2 regions of the Pseudomonas imrae genome follow, and region 2 is predicted to be linked to the other one. Evidence: predicted binding sites of a transcription regulator. Region 2 holds the regulator's gene; the other holds the start of a gene.
The links. Region 2 encodes FliA, which starts transcription of late flagellar genes. Its sites were predicted from a motif close to CTAAAGTTTNNNNNNNNNNNGCCGNTAA; they were not measured.
Positions count from the first base shown of each region.

Region 1 (7,586 bases), 2.2 Mb from region 2:
TCCTGGTCGAGATTCCGGGCACCGAGCAGGCCTCGTCCGTACTCAAGGACATCCTGTTTACGGCGTATAAGCTGGATCAGCAGGTTCGTTTCACCCCGGTCTCCGAAGAGGATTACCAGCATTGGGTCGGCGGCCAGGGCAAAAAACGTCACATCGTGACGCTGCTGACGCGCAAGGTGACGGCCGAACAATTGCAGCGTGTCAGTTCGATCACTGCGCAATACGGACTGAATATCGACCATATCGACCGTCTGTCGGGTCGTATGCCATTGGACACGCCCGCCGACCAGGGCAAGGGTTGTATCGAGTTCTCCGTGCGCGGTGAGCCAGCCGATCCCCAGGCCTTGCGCGCTGAGTTTCTCAGTGTCGCTCAAGAGCTGAATGTCGATATCGCCTTCCAGGAAGATTCGCTGTTTCGCCGTAACCGCCGCCTGGCGGTGTTTGATATGGACTCGACGCTGATCGAGGCCGAGGTCATCGACGAACTGGCCAAGGCCGCGGGGGTTGGCGAGCAGGTTTCGGCGATCACCGAGCGGGCAATGGCCGGCGAGTTGGATTTTCGCGCCAGCTTCAAGGAGCGCCTGGCGCTGCTCAAGGGCCTGGATGTCAGCGTGCTGGACTCCATCGGCGCCTCGTTGCGCCTGACCGAAGGCGCAGAGACTTTGTTTGCCGAACTCAAGCGGCTGGGCTACAAAACTGCGATTTTGTCGGGCGGTTTTACCTACTTTGCCAAGCAGCTACAGGCCAGGCTGGGCATTGACTACGTATTTGCCAACGAGCTGGAAGTGCTGGACGGCAAGGTAACAGGCGTGGCGGTCGAGCCGATTGTCGACGCCCAGCGTAAAGCCGATTTGCTGCGCGAGCTGGCACATAAGGAAGGGTTGCGTCTGGAGCAGACCATTGCGGTCGGTGACGGCGCCAACGATCTGCCGATGCTGGCGATTGCCGGCTTGGGCGTGGCATTCCGTGCCAAGCCACTGGTCAAGCAATCGGCCAAACAGGCGATTTCGACCCTGGGGCTCGATGGAGTGCTGTATCTGCTGGGCCTGCGCGACCGCGACGGTCAGCTATAAACCCCCGACCCGACGGTAGGAATGGGATCAAAAATGTGGGAGCTGGCTTGCCTGTGATAGCGATGTTGAATTCACCACCGCTATCGCAGGCAAGCCAGCTCCCACATTGATTGGGTTCCAGCTTCAAATCTGCTGGGAGTCAGGCTTTTGGCAGTGCGATGCCTTGGCCCATCTGTACTGGCGAGCCCGCCACCAGCTCTTCAGCCCACTTCACTTGATCCGGCCCAAATAGCACGATGGCGGTCGAACCCAACTTGAAGCGCCCCAGTTCCGCACCTTTTTCCAGGTGAATCGGCGCACGGGCGGCTTCGTCGTAACGGAAGGTTTTCAGTTCGCGCTTGGGCGGTGTCACAAGTCCGGCCCACACGGTTTCAATCGACGCGACAATCATCGCGCCGACCAGCACCACGGCCATTGGCCCGCGTTCGGTGTCGAACAGGCAGACAACCCGCTCGTTACGGGCAAACAGTTCCGGGACGTTTTCCGCCGTGGTCTGGTTGACCGAGAAAATTCGTCCCGGCACGTAGACCATTTCCCGCAAGGTGCCGGCCAGCGGCATGTGAACCCGATGATAGTCCTTCGGCGACAGGTAAATAGTCGCAAAGTCGCCGCCCATGAACGGTGCGGCAACGGCTGCATCGCCGCCGAGCAGCTCCAGCACGCTGTAACTGTGGCCCTTGGCCTGGAACACGCGGCCATGCTCGATCGGGCCGAGTTGGCTGACGGCACCGTCGGCCGGGCTCAGCACTGCACCTGGGGTTGGGTCCAGCGGGCGGGCGCCGTCTTTCAGGGCGCGAGTGAAGAAGGCGTTGAAGTGCTCGTAGGCGGTCACGTCTTCCACCAAGGCCTGGGTCATGTCCACTTGGTAGCGCTTGGCGAACCACGTAGTGAAGGCATTCTTGAACCAGCGCACACGGCACTCGGCAATGCAGCCAGCCAGGCGCGACAGCAAATGGTGTGGCAGCAAGTACTGGCTGAGGATAAACAACTGCTTTTTCATTAAGTGTCCTTAAACCTTAAGTCTCGACGGGGGTGTCGGGGTGGTTGCCCCATTCGCCCCAGGAACCGGCATAGCCTTTGACTCGCGGATAACCGAGCGCCTTGGCCACCAGGTAGGTAAAGCCAGAACGGTGGTGAGTCTGGCAGTGGGTGATGATCTCTTTGTCTTTGGTCAGCCCCAGGTCTTCGAGGATCTGTGGCATGTCGCGGCGGATGCGCAGGTTGCGTGCCTTGTCCATGCCGGCGGTCCATTCGAAGTTCACGGCGCCGGGAATGTGCCCGCCTTTGGCGGTGAGGACTTTCTCCCCGGAATATTCCAGCGGTCCACGTGCATCCCAAATCCCCAGGTCAGTCGCGCCGAGGCGGCTTTGCAGGTATTCGCGGGTGGCGGTGGGCTCGTCGTGCAGGGTCAGGCTGACCGGGCCACCGACGTTGGCCGGCACGTTGGTCGACAGCGGATGTTGTTCATCCAGCCACGCCAGCAGGCCTCCGTCGAGGTAGTGATATTTCTGGTGGCCGATCACGTCGAGCATCCAGATAAAACGGCCAGCCCAGCCACCGCCTTCGTCGTCATATACCACGTAGGTGGCATCCGGCGTGTGGCCCAGCTCGCCGAACAGTTTCTCGAGGTCGGCCTTGGCCGGCAACAGGCCTGGAGCCGGTGGCTGACCCAGTTGGGTGCGCTTGGGATCGACAAAGTGTGCGCCCGGGATATGCCCTTCGGCATAACGGGCGGCGCTGGTCAGGTCCACCAGGATCAACTGTTCGGCATCAAGACGACCGAGCAGGTCGCTGGGCTCGATTACCAGCGGCAAGCCAGAGAAGTCAGGCATGTGAGGTCTCCTGGGCACAAAATGGGTGATAAAGGAGGGCGATTGTAGCGCAAGCATCAAGCCGTGCGGTTGGTAAAGCTGTGCAGGGCTTTCTCGGTACATTGGGCGGTTTTGCCGAAGGCTTGTACGCTGGTTTCCGAGAACGGCCCGCCGCCCTGGTCGGCAATCATCAGCATGACCACGCGACCATTGCAGCTCAGCGAGCGCAGCAACAGATGCTCACCGGCGAACAGGCGGCGCAGCGAGGCCGGCAACAGCGCGGCGAATTGGGCGTGATTATCGGGTGTCAGGCGCACTTGGGCGGACTTCTCCAGCAGGCGTTGCAACAGCGTGCTGTCTGCTACCTCCAGGCTCAGGTGGGCGGCTTCCTTCGGCAGGCCGTCAACCTGATGTACTCGCAAGGTGCTCAGGCTTCGGTCAGCCATCAACAACATGACCCGCCGCATGCCACTGGCGGCCAGGGCTTCCTTGACGCAGGTGGTCAAATGCATGGCGTTGGCAAAGCGACTGGGCTCGGTCAGCAGTTCGCTGCAGCGTTTGCGCCATACCGCCAGGGCTTCAGCGGTTGGCGGCGGGGCCGGCAGCAGGCCGCGATGGGCCTGTTGTCCATGCCATGGCCAGATCAGCGCCAGCGCCGGATGCCATAGATCGGCGTTCAAGGTATGGCGGGCACTGATCGCTGCCTGTTGGTGAACCTGCTGCTGGACCTCGCCCAGGGGCTGTTGCAAGTACAGTGCAGTCAGGTATTGCCAGCGCAGGGTATGCGGGCATGTCCAGGATTCCTGCGCCGCCAGCGCCATGCCGTTGGCCAGCAGCACGGTGTTGGCCGGCTGGTTCAGCCAGCGTCGCAGTTGCGGGTCGTCATCCAGTTTATGTTGTTGGCTCAGTGTCGCTTCTTCTCGGGCAATGCGCAGTGCCTTGACCAATAGGCGTTGTTCGCCGAGCAGCAATTGATAGCCCTGGGAAACCCAGATCGGCAGGCGCCAGGCTTCGGTCAACCCCAGGCACAGTTCCAGCAAGCGCACGCCAAATAGTTGTTGTTCGACTTTGCACGCCGATTGGCCTTTGTGGATCACCCGAAGCTCCCATTCCTCGAGCAACTTGGGGTAGACCACCGCCATGGGCCACAGCGGTGAAAGAAACAGCAGGCTACCCCAGTGTATGTCTTGCCACAGGCGCGCCAGGCGGCTGGCAAACAGGCCGCTGGCTTGCTGCGATGCATGCTGGCTGACCAACTGCAATTGGCGCAGCGCCACGGGAATTTCATTGAGCGGGACTGAGGGCAGATGGCCCAGCAGTTCTGCGGTGCGTTTCAAGCCGAGGCGGTTGAGCGCCACTTCGAGGTTTTCCGCAGGTTCCGCCAGGCTGCCATTGGCGTGGTGGTTGGCCGCGCGCATCACACAGAGCACCAGTGCCGGGCTGTCCTGCATCAGTTCTGCAATATCACGCAACGATCGACGGCTATCTCCAATGGCCTTGCTTACCGCGTCGTGGCTCGATTGCGGGACAGGCAACCGAACGTCGTCCAGGCGTTTTATCCAGCCGGCCAGGGTTGTAGGAGGTGGAGTTTGGACTGTCGTTTCGTTTGCCATGATTGGGGCGCGATCATCACTTGCGGTCAACACGCCCGGAGTGGGCCGAACTGGCTTTTCGCCTTAACGGGCTATAGTCTGGCGCAGTTTTGCCGATAAGTAGAAGAAGAGTTTTCAGATCTTCCGAATATGTCCATGAACCCGACGGCGCAAGTACTCATCCCCTATGGCTAAAATTATCGGCATCATCGTCGTCATCGCAAGCGTGCTCGGCGGGTACGTTCTGTCGCACGGTAAAATTGCCGCGCTGATCCAACCTTTCGAAGTGCTGATCATTGGCGGTGCGGCATTCGGTGCATTCCTCCAGGCCAACCCTGGCTACATGACCATGCACGTGGTCAAGAAGTCGCTGGGTATGTTCGGCTCGCGCTTTTCCCACACCTTCTACCTGGAAGTGCTGGGCCTGATCTATGAGATTCTCAACAAGAGCCGCCGTGAAGGCATGATGGCGATTGAAGGTGATATCGAGGACGCTGCGGCGAGCCCGATTTTCGCCAAGTACCCGGCCGTGCTCAAGGACGAGCGCATGACGGCCTACGTCTGTGACTACCTGCGCATCATGTCCTCCGGCAACATGGCGCCCCATGAGCTGGAAGGGTTGTTCGACATGGAGCTGTTCAGCTTGAAGGAAGAGCTTGAGCATCCGTCCCATGCTGTAAACGGTATCGCAGACGGCATGCCCGGGTTTGGTATTGTCGCCGCGGTCCTGGGGATCGTGGTGACCATGGCCTCCCTGGGCGAGGGTGATCAGGCTGCCATCGGCATGCACGTTGGCGCAGCACTGGTGGGGACCTTCTTCGGTATTCTTGCCGCCTACGGCTTTTTTGGTCCGCTGGCGACCTGCCTGGCTCATGACGCCAAGGAAGAGTTGAATATCTACGAAGCGATCAAGGCTTCCCTGGTGGCTTCGGCGTCCGGCATGCCGCCGTCCCTGGCCGTGGAGTTCGGACGCAAAGTTCTGTATCCGCGACACCGGCCGAGTTTTTCCGAGCTGGAACAAGCGGTTCGCGGTCGCTGAGTCATGGAAAACAACCAGCCGATCATCATCAAGCGCGTCAAGCGCTTCGCTGCCGGGCACCACGGCGGCGCCTGGAAAATTGCCTTTGCCGACTTTGCGACGGCGATGATGGCGTTCTTCCTGGTGCTGTGGCTGATGTCCACGGCGACGCCGGAGCAAAAGATCGCCATTGCCGGTTACTTCAAGGATCCTATCGGGTTTTCCGAAAGTGGTACGCCCTTTGTGATTGACTTGGGTGGCTCACCGGAACTGGCGCCCGAGCGCACTATCAATCCCGAGATCAATACCGAGTCACCTCAGCAAAATATTCCCATCGAGCGCGAAACCGTCGAAAGCCTGGCCGAGCAGGTCGAGCACGAGCGATTGGAGTTGCTGCTGCAGGAGTTGCAGAGCAAGGTCGACGAGAACCCACAACTGCAGAACTTCAAGGATCAGATCCGGTTTCAGATTACGCCTGATGGCTTGCGCATTCAGATCATGGATGCCGCCAACCGGCCGATGTTCGACTCCGGCAGTGCGCGGTTGAAACCGTACTTCGAGGATATCCTGCTGGCCATGGCCGACACCATCAAGGCGGTGCCGAACAAGATCAGTGTCAGTGGCCATACCGATGCCAAGCCGTATTCGGGGTTGGGTGATTTCGGTAACTGGGAGTTGTCCGCCAACCGCGCCAACGCCGCCCGCCGTGTATTGGTGGCCGGCAGCTACCCGCAGGAGCAAGTGGCGCGGGTCGTGGGCTTTGCCTCTTCGCAGTTGTTCGACACTCAAGACCCATTCAACCCGGTCAACCGGCGTATCGATATCGTCGTGCTGACCAAAAAAGCTCAACGCGCGATTGAGGGCGAGCCGGGTGCGGTGCAGCCGGTACCGACTCAAGGTGATGGTGCGCCGGGCGAAGTCCCAGTGGATCCAGATGCCCTGCCGCCGGAGCAAGAACCGTTACCGGCCCATGAGCTGCGCCAGAAGCTCAATCTGTTCGATGACGGAGGGTTGAAGGCTCCCGGAGAAGCCCCGGCCGGTAGCTGACGCATCTTGTGTGGGAGCGGGCTTGCTCGCGATACAGACAACTCGGTGCAACTGATGCACCGAGGTGATGCTATCGCGAGCAAGCCCGCTCCCACACAGTTTAATAGCTGCTTTCCGGCAGGCTGGCGATGATCGAGCGGTAGCTGTTCATGCGTTGCTGCTGCACGCGGCCGTCTTCCAGGGCCATGAGCAAGGCGCAGCCCGGCTCGCGGTCATGTTTGCAATCGCGAAAGCGGCAGGTGCCGATCAAGTCATTGAACTCGATGAAGCCCGCTTCGACATCACTGCGGCTGACGTGGCCCAGGCCAAACTCACGGATGCCCGGAGAGTCGATCAGTTCGCCGCCGCCAGGGAAGTGAAACAACCGTGCTGTGGTGGTGGTGTGCGTGCCCTGGCCGGACAGCTCCGACAGCGGACCCACGCGGGTCTCGACTTCCGGCAGCAGGCTGTTGACCAGCGATGACTTACCCACACCCGACTGGCCGACGAACACACTGATGTGCCCGTCCAGTTGTTGCTGGAGCAGTTCCATGCCGTTGCCGTGATGGGCCGACACCTCCAGCACCGGATAGCCAAGTTGCCGATAAACCGCCAGCAATGCATTGAGCGCCGGAGCGTTCTGCTCATCGATCAGGTCGAATTTGTTCAGCAACAACAGCGGACGAATGCCTGCGTGTTCGGCAGCTACCAGATAGCGGTCGATCAGGTTGGCGTGAGGCTCGGGCAAGGGGGCGAAGACGATGACGATCATGTCGACGTTGGCCGCTACCGGCTTGAGCTGGCCGCGGCTGTCCGGACGACGCAGTTCGGTGTTGCGCGGCAATTGCGCAACGATGACGCCGATGCCCTGGTTTCCGGCACGCCAGACCACCTGGTCGCCGGTGACCAACGCCGGCAGGTTGGCGCGCAAGTGGCAGCGAAAAACCTGCCCAGCCAGTTCGCCTTCGAGGGCTTCAACCTCGACCTGCACGCCAAAGTGCGCGATCACCAGGCCTGTTTGCTCGGGGCCCAGGTCGCCGCCTTCCAGCGCCTCCACGGCGGAGGA
Region 1 is NZ_CP110853.2:560,762-568,347, forward strand. It holds gene serB (phosphoserine phosphatase SerB) at 1-1,073, shown strand, start outside; gene asd (archaetidylserine decarboxylase) at 1,213-2,073, opposite strand; gene rhdA (thiosulfate sulfurtransferase) at 2,090-2,905, opposite strand; gene OQ460_RS02505 (HDOD domain-containing protein) at 2,962-4,497, opposite strand; gene motA (flagellar motor stator protein MotA) at 4,664-5,515, shown strand; gene motB (flagellar motor protein MotB) at 5,519-6,541, shown strand; gene rsgA (small ribosomal subunit biogenesis GTPase RsgA) at 6,642-7,586, opposite strand, start outside.
Region 1: the regulator FliA is predicted to act here: its motif matches at 4,569-4,596, upstream of motA (flagellar motor stator protein MotA).

Region 2 (7,586 bases):
GCGCAGTCAGGCGCAGTCCCTGGGTTACACCGTGGTGGACGCCAGCACCGTGGTCGCGACACACCTCAACCAGATTCTTTACAAGCACTCACACGAGCTGATTGGCCACGAAGAAGTCCAGCAACTCATGCAATTGCTGGCCAAGGCCTCGCCAAAACTGGCCGAAGAGTTGGTGCCGGGCGTGCTGTCGCTGTCGCAGTTGCTCAAAGTCCTGCAAGCGCTGTTGGCCGAGCAGGTACCGGTAAGAGACATTCGAAGCATTGCCGAGGCTATCGCCAATAACGCCGCCAAGAGTCAAGATACTGCCGCTCTGGTGGCTGCGGTGCGCGTCGGGTTGTCTCGCGCCATCGTCCAAAGCATTGTAGGGCTTGACTCCGAGCTGCCTGTGATCACCCTGGAGCCCAGGTTGGAACAAATATTGCTCAACAGTATCCAGAAGGCAGGGCAGGGCCAGGAAGAGGGGGTCCTGCTGGAGCCGAGCATGGCAGAAAAGCTGCAGCGTTCGTTGATTGACGCCGCACAGCGCCAGGAAATGCAGGGCCAACCAGTGATCTTGCTGGTGGCAGGCCCGGTCCGGGCGATGTTGTCGCGGTTCGGGCGCCTGGCAGTACCGAATTTGCACGTTTTGGCTTATCAGGAAATCCCTGACAATAAGCAAGTGACTATCGTCGCGACAGTAGGGCCCAACGGCTGAGGTAGTGGGTTATGCAAGTGAAGCGTTTTTTCGCCGCCGATATGCGTCAGGCCATGAAGCTGGTTCGTGATGAGCTGGGCGCCGATGCTGCGATTATCGGTAACCGGCGTATTGCCGGCGGTGTCGAGCTGACGGCTGCCCTGGATTACACACCTTCGGCGCTGGCGCCGCGCGTGCCGAACATGGAACTGGAAGACGAGCTACGCAAGACGGCGTCGCGGATTGTCTCGGCCCAGGCTGAATTGAGCATGCGTGGCGACAGCGACTCGAGCACCAATCGCCAGCTGTTCGCCGGTTTGCCGTTGACCGCCGCCGAGCCGCTGGTAGAGCCGACTTTTGTCGAACCGCCGCGTCCTGCGGCGCCAGCACCGGCAGCCGCGGTCGACCAACGGGTCTTCGACTCGATGCGCTTTGAGCTCAACGGCCTGCGCGAACTGCTGGAAGTCCAGCTGGGTTCCCTGGCCTGGAATCAGTTGCAGGGCAGCAAGCCGCAACAGGCCAATCTCTGGCGTCGCCTGCAACGCATCGGCCTGTCCGGCCCGTTGTCCCGCGACCTGCTGGAGCTGACCGCCACAATCGAAGAACCTCGCCAAGCCTGGCGCATGCTCCTGGCGCACCTGGCACGCATGATCGCCACCCCGCAGATCGAGCCCCTGGAAGAGGGCGGGGTCATTGCCATGGTCGGCCCTGCCGGCATGGGCAAGACCACCACCCTGGCCAAGCTGGCGGCGCGTTATGTGCTCAAGTACGGCGCGAACAACATCGCGCTGGTGAGTATGGACAGCTACCGGATTGGCGCCCAGGAGCAACTCAAGACCCTGGGGCGTATCCTCAATGTGCCCGTGACCCATGTCGATCCAGGCCAGTCGCTGGCCAACGCCCTCGATCCGCTGCTGCGCAAGCGCGTGGTACTGATCGACACGGCTGGCCTGCAGGCCAGCGATCCGGCCTTGCGCATGCAGTTGGAAAGCCTGGCCGGGCGCGGGATCAAATCAAGAAATTACCTGGTACTTGCAACTACCAGCCAGAAACAGGTTCTGAGCGCTGCCTACCATAGCTACAAGCGTTGTGGGCTGGCGGGTTGTATTCTGACAAAACTCGATGAGACGGCAAGCCTGGGCGAAGTGTTGAGCCTGGCCATCAGTCATGAATTGCCGGTTGCCTACCTGACCGACGGGCCGCGGATCCCGGATGATTTGCATCTGCCGCGCCGACATCAGCTGGTCAGCCGGGCCGTCAGCGTGCAAATGCAGGAAGAACCCAGTGAGGAAGCGATGGCCGACATGTTCGCAGACCTCTACCACAGCCCGGCCCGACGGGTCGGCTGAGGGCTAAATGAATACAGTGAAGTGTACCTACATTGATGGTCAGCAAGCTTTGCGCGCGACCACCCTATGTAGCCTGCGTCTAAGCAAGACAAGGTGAAAGAAAGCACATGGGCAGCATGCATCCCGTACAGGTGATCGCGGTGACCGGCGGCAAAGGTGGCGTCGGGAAAACTAACGTGTCAGTGAATTTGTCCCTGGCCCTGGCAGAGCTTGGCCGACGTGTCATGCTGATGGATGCCGACCTGGGACTGGCGAACGTTGACGTTCTGCTGGGACTGACGCCCAAACATACTCTGGCTGATGTCATTGAGGGCCGCTGTGAGCTGCGCGACGTGCTGTTGCAGGGGCCGGGCGGGATTCGCATCGTTCCGGCGGCGTCGGGTACCCAGAGCATGGTCCATCTGAGTCCGGCGCAGCACGCAGGCCTGATCCAGGCCTTCAGTGATATCGGCGACAACCTCGACGTGCTGGTGATCGACACCGCCGCTGGGATCGGTGAATCGGTAGTCAGCTTCGTGCGCGCAGCCCAGGAAGTATTGCTGGTGGTGTGCGACGAGCCTACCTCGATCACCGACGCCTATGCGCTGATCAAATTGCTTAACCGCGACTACGGCATGAATCGTTTCCGGGTGTTGGCGAACATGGCCCAGAGCCCGCAGGAAGGGCGCAACCTGTTCGCCAAGTTGACCAAGGTCACTGATCGCTTCCTCGATGTCGCCTTACAATATGTCGGTGCAGTGCCCTACGACGAGTGTGTACGCAAGGCTGTGCAAAAGCAGCGTGCGGTCTACGAAGCGTTCCCTCGTTCCAAATGCGCGTTGGCGTTCAAGGCCATTGCCCAGAAGGTCGATACCTGGCCGCTGCCCGCCAATCCCCGTGGGCATCTGGAATTTTTCGTCGAGCGATTGGTGCATCAGACGAGTGCAGGACCGGTGCTATGACAGCCAGCGGCTACAACCTTTACAAGAAGTCGGCACGTGACAGTCAAGGCGAGTTGATCGAGCGCTATGCGCCTCTGGTCAAGCGCATTGCCTATCACTTGCTGGCGCGCTTGCCCGCCAGCGTCCAGGTCGAAGACCTGATCCAGGCGGGCATGATCGGCCTGCTCGAAGTGTCGACCAAGTACGACGCGAGCAAAGGCGCGAGTTTCGAGACGTACGCGGGAATTCGTATCCGCGGGGCGATGCTCGATGAAGTGCGTAAAGGTGATTGGGCGCCGCGTTCGGTACACCGCAATACCCGGATGGTCAGTGATGCCATTCGCTCAATTGAAGCAAAAACCGGTCGCGACGCTAAAGATCATGAAGTTGCGGCCGAACTCCAATTGAGTCTCGATGATTACTACGGGATTTTGAACGATACCTTGGGCAGCCGCTTGTTCAGTTTCGACGACCTGTTGCAGGACGGCGAACACGAAGGGTTGCACGAGGACGGCGCGAGTGCCCATCTCGAACCGTCGCGCGATCTGGAGGACGAACGTTTCCAGAGTGCGTTGGCGGACGCGATTGCCAATCTGCCAGAGCGTGAGCGGCTGGTGTTGGCGCTGTACTACGACGAAGAGCTGAACCTCAAGGAAATCGGTGAGGTCCTGGGTGTCAGCGAGTCGCGGGTCAGCCAGTTGCACAGCCAATGCGCGGCCCGTTTGCGCGGGCGTTTGGGAGAATGGCGCGCGCGCTGACAGGCAGTGTGGGGACACTGTGAACGACACCGTCCGGGCGCTAGGCCTGGACGGGGTTGGCCTGTGGTGCGACCCCCTGCAGTCCTTTTTGTGGAATACCTGTTGAATGAAATGGCGCGCCCAGGTGCTGGACGCGTTTAAGACTGCTTGGAGGTCGAATTGGACAAGAACATGAAAATCCTCATCGTTGATGACTTCTCAACGATGCGGCGGATCATAAAAAACCTGTTGCGTGACCTTGGGTTCACTAACACGGTCGAGGCGGATGACGGTACGACGGCGATTCCGATCCTCAACAGCGGCAGCATCGACTTTCTGGTAACCGACTGGAACATGCCGGGCATGACCGGCATCGATTTGCTGCGCCATGTGCGCGCTGATGAAAAGCTGCGCAGCCTGCCGGTGTTGATGGTGACCGCCGAAGCCAAGCGTGAACAGATCATCGAAGCCGCCCAGGCCGGGGTCAACGGTTACGTGGTCAAGCCATTCACTGCAGTGGCCTTGAAAGAGAAGATCGAGAAGATCTTTGAACGCATCAACGGTTGATGCCGCCACGGGGGAGCTATGGAGCATAAAGAAATCTCGCAGGGCGATTTTGAATCGACCCTGAAAAAACACGCTCACCAGTTGGTCGACAGCCTGGAAAAAGGCCAGTTCGGCGACGCGGTGCAGTTGATCCATGAGCTCAATCAGACCCGCGACCGCGGCCTGTACCAGGAAGTGGGCAAGCTCACGCGTGAGTTGCACAGTGCGATCGTCAATTTCCAGATCGACCCGCGCATGCCCCAGGCCGAAGAAATCTCGCAGATCACCGACGCCACCGAGCGCCTGTCCTATGTGGTCCGGCTGACTGAAGCTGCGGCCAACCGCACCATGGACCTGGTGGAAAACGCCACGCCTTTGGTCAACGGCATGGCCGCCGAGGCCAAGCTGCTGAGCGCGGACTGGGGCCGCTTCATGCGCCGGGAAGTGGGGGCCGAGGAGTTTCGTGAACTGGCTCGCCGGGTCGACGGTTTTCTGTCGCGCAGCGAGCAGGAAAACCGCACGGTTTCCAGCAACCTCAACGATATTCTACTTGCCCAGGATTACCAGGACCTCACCGGCCAGGTGATCAAGCGGGTGACCCAGTTGGTCACCGAAGTGGAGAGCAACCTGCTCAAGTTGGTGCTGATGGCCGGCCAGGTCGATCGTTTTGCCGGCATCGAACATGACCGCGCAGCGATCCTCTCGGAAAAAGATCCACAAAAACATCTCGCCAAGGGTGAAGGTCCGCAGATTCATGCCGATAAACGTGAAGACGTTATGTCAGGTCAGGATGACGTAGATGACTTGTTATCCAGTTTAGGCTTCTAAGGAGCACACCATGAGCTTCGGCGCCGATGAAGAAATCCTTCAGGATTTCCTTGTAGAGGCCGGCGAAATTCTAGAGCAACTGTCCGAACAACTGGTCGAGCTGGAAAGCCGGCCAGATGATGCGAACCTGCTCAATGCAATTTTTCGCGGTTTTCACACTGTAAAAGGGGGCGCCGGCTTCCTCCAGCTGCATGAGTTGGTGGAGTGCTGTCACATTGCCGAGAACGTGTTCGACATCCTGCGCAAGGGTGAACGGCACGTCGACTCTGAATTGATGGACGTGATCCTGGAAGCGCTGGACGCGGTCAACGGCATGTTCACCGAGGTGCGTGAACGCGCACCCGTCACCGCCGCGACCCCGGAACTGTTGGCTGCCCTGGCGCGTCTGGCGGAGCCTGCCGATGTCAGCGCAACCGCGGTGGTCGAAACAGCGCCCGAGCCGGTCGCCGAACCTGAGGCGGATGTCACTGACAGCGAGTTCGAGCAACTGCTGAACTCCCTCAACGCAGTCAAGGCCGAGGCCCAAGCGCCCAAGGCGGCCGCGCCGGCGATGGTGCCCACGACCGAAGACATTACCGACGCCGAGTTCGAGTCGTTGCTCGACCAACTGCACGGTAAAGGCCAGTTTGCTCCTGAAGCCGTGACTGCTGCGCCTGCGCCAGTCGAACCTGCTGCCCCCGTCAGCACTGACATCACCGACGACGAATTCGAAGCGTTGCTGGATCAGTTGCATGGCAAAGGCTCGTTTGCCGTCGACGCTTTGCCGGCGGTCGCTGCCGCTGTTGTTGCACCTGCTGCGCCGACGCCCGCCGTGGCATCGGCTGCTGACGGCCTGATCACCGACCACGAATTCGAGTCGTTGCTGGACGAGTTGCACGGCAAGGGCAAGTTTTCCGAAGTGCCCCCGGTCACGGCCACCTCGGCCGCTGTCGCCACGCCGCCACCGGTTGCCGCCAAGGCTGCGGCACCCGCCCGGCCGGCGCCTGCTCCTGCACGCACTCCGGCTCCGGTAACGGACAAAGCTCCCGCCAGCGAAGCCGAAACCACCGTGCGCGTTGATACCGCGCGGCTGGACGACATCATGAATATGGTCGGTGAGCTGGTGCTGGTGCGTAATCGTCTGGTGCGCCTGGGTCTTAACAGCGGCGATGAAGCCATGCAAAAGGCGGTGTCGAACCTCGACGTGGTGACCGCCGACCTGCAAACCGCCGTGATGAAAACGCGAATGCAGCCGATCAAGAAGGTCTTCGGCCGCTTCCCGCGCCTGGTTCGCGACCTCGCCCGGCAGTTGAAGAAAGAAATCAATCTGGAACTGGTAGGCGAAGAAACCGATCTCGACAAGAACCTTGTCGAGGCCCTGGCCGATCCGTTGGTCCACTTGGTGCGCAACGCTGTCGACCACGGCGTGGAAACCCCGCAAGAACGCGAAGCCGCAGGCAAGAGCCGTGGTGGCAAGGTGATCCTGGCGGCCGAGCAGGAAGGCGACCATATCCTGCTGTCCATCACCGATGACGGCAAAGGTATGGACCCCAATATTCTGCGCGGTATAGCGGTCAAGCGTGGCGTGATGGACAAGGACGCCGCCGAGCGCCTTAGCGACACCGAATGCTACAACCTGATCTTTGCGCCGGGCTTCTCGACCAAGACCGAGATTTCCGATGTTTCGGGCCGTGGCGTTGGCATGGACGTGGTGAAAACCAAGATCAGCCAGCTCAATGGCTCGATCAATATTTATTCGACCAAGGGCCAGGGTTCGAAGATCGTCATCAAGGTGCCGTTGACCCTGGCGATCATGCCGACCCTGATGGTGATGCTGGGCAACCAGGCGTTTGCCTTCCCACTGGTCAACGTCAACGAGATTTTCCACCTCGACCTGTCGCGTACCAATGTGGTGGACGGCCAGGAAGTGGTGATTGTGCGCGACAAGGCGTTGCCACTGTTCTACCTCAAGCGCTGGCTGGTGGCTTCGGCCAAGCATGAAGAGCAGCTTGAAGGCCATGTGGTGATCCTTTCCGTGGGTACCCAGCGTATCGGCTTCGTGGTCGATCAACTGGTGGGCCAGGAAGAAGTGGTGATCAAGCCTTTGGGCAAGATGCTGCAGGGCACGCCAGGCATGTCGGGCGCGACCATTACCGGCGATGGCCGGATCGCGCTGATTCTCGATGTGCCGAGCATGCTCAAGCGTTACGCCGCACGGCGTATTTGATTCTGGTGGGGCAGGGCGACAGTCCCTTGCCCGGCCTAACGGAGTGGTTATGGTAGTCAAGGTTCTGGTGGTGGACGATTCGGGTTTCTTCCGCCGCCGCGTCTCGGAAATTCTTTCAGCCGATGCCAATATCCAGGTGGTCGGTACGGCTACCAACGGCAAAGAGGCGATCGATCAGGCCCTGGCGTTGAAGCCGGACGTGATTACCATGGACTACGAGATGCCGATGATGGATGGCATCACCGCCGTTCGGCACATCATGCAACGCTGCCCGACCCCGGTGTTGATGTTCTCGTCGCTGACGCACGAAGGCGCCCGAGTGACCCT
Region 2 is NZ_CP110853.2:3,755,350-3,762,935, reverse strand. It holds gene flhA (flagellar biosynthesis protein FlhA) at 1-694, shown strand, start outside; gene flhF (flagellar biosynthesis protein FlhF) at 706-2,022, shown strand; gene fleN (flagellar synthesis regulator FleN) at 2,130-2,963, shown strand; gene fliA (RNA polymerase sigma factor FliA) at 2,960-3,700, shown strand; gene OQ460_RS16970 (chemotaxis response regulator CheY) at 3,872-4,246, shown strand; gene OQ460_RS16965 (protein phosphatase CheZ) at 4,265-5,053, shown strand; gene OQ460_RS16960 (chemotaxis protein CheA) at 5,064-7,259, shown strand; gene OQ460_RS16955 (protein-glutamate methylesterase/protein-glutamine glutaminase) at 7,309-7,586, shown strand, end outside.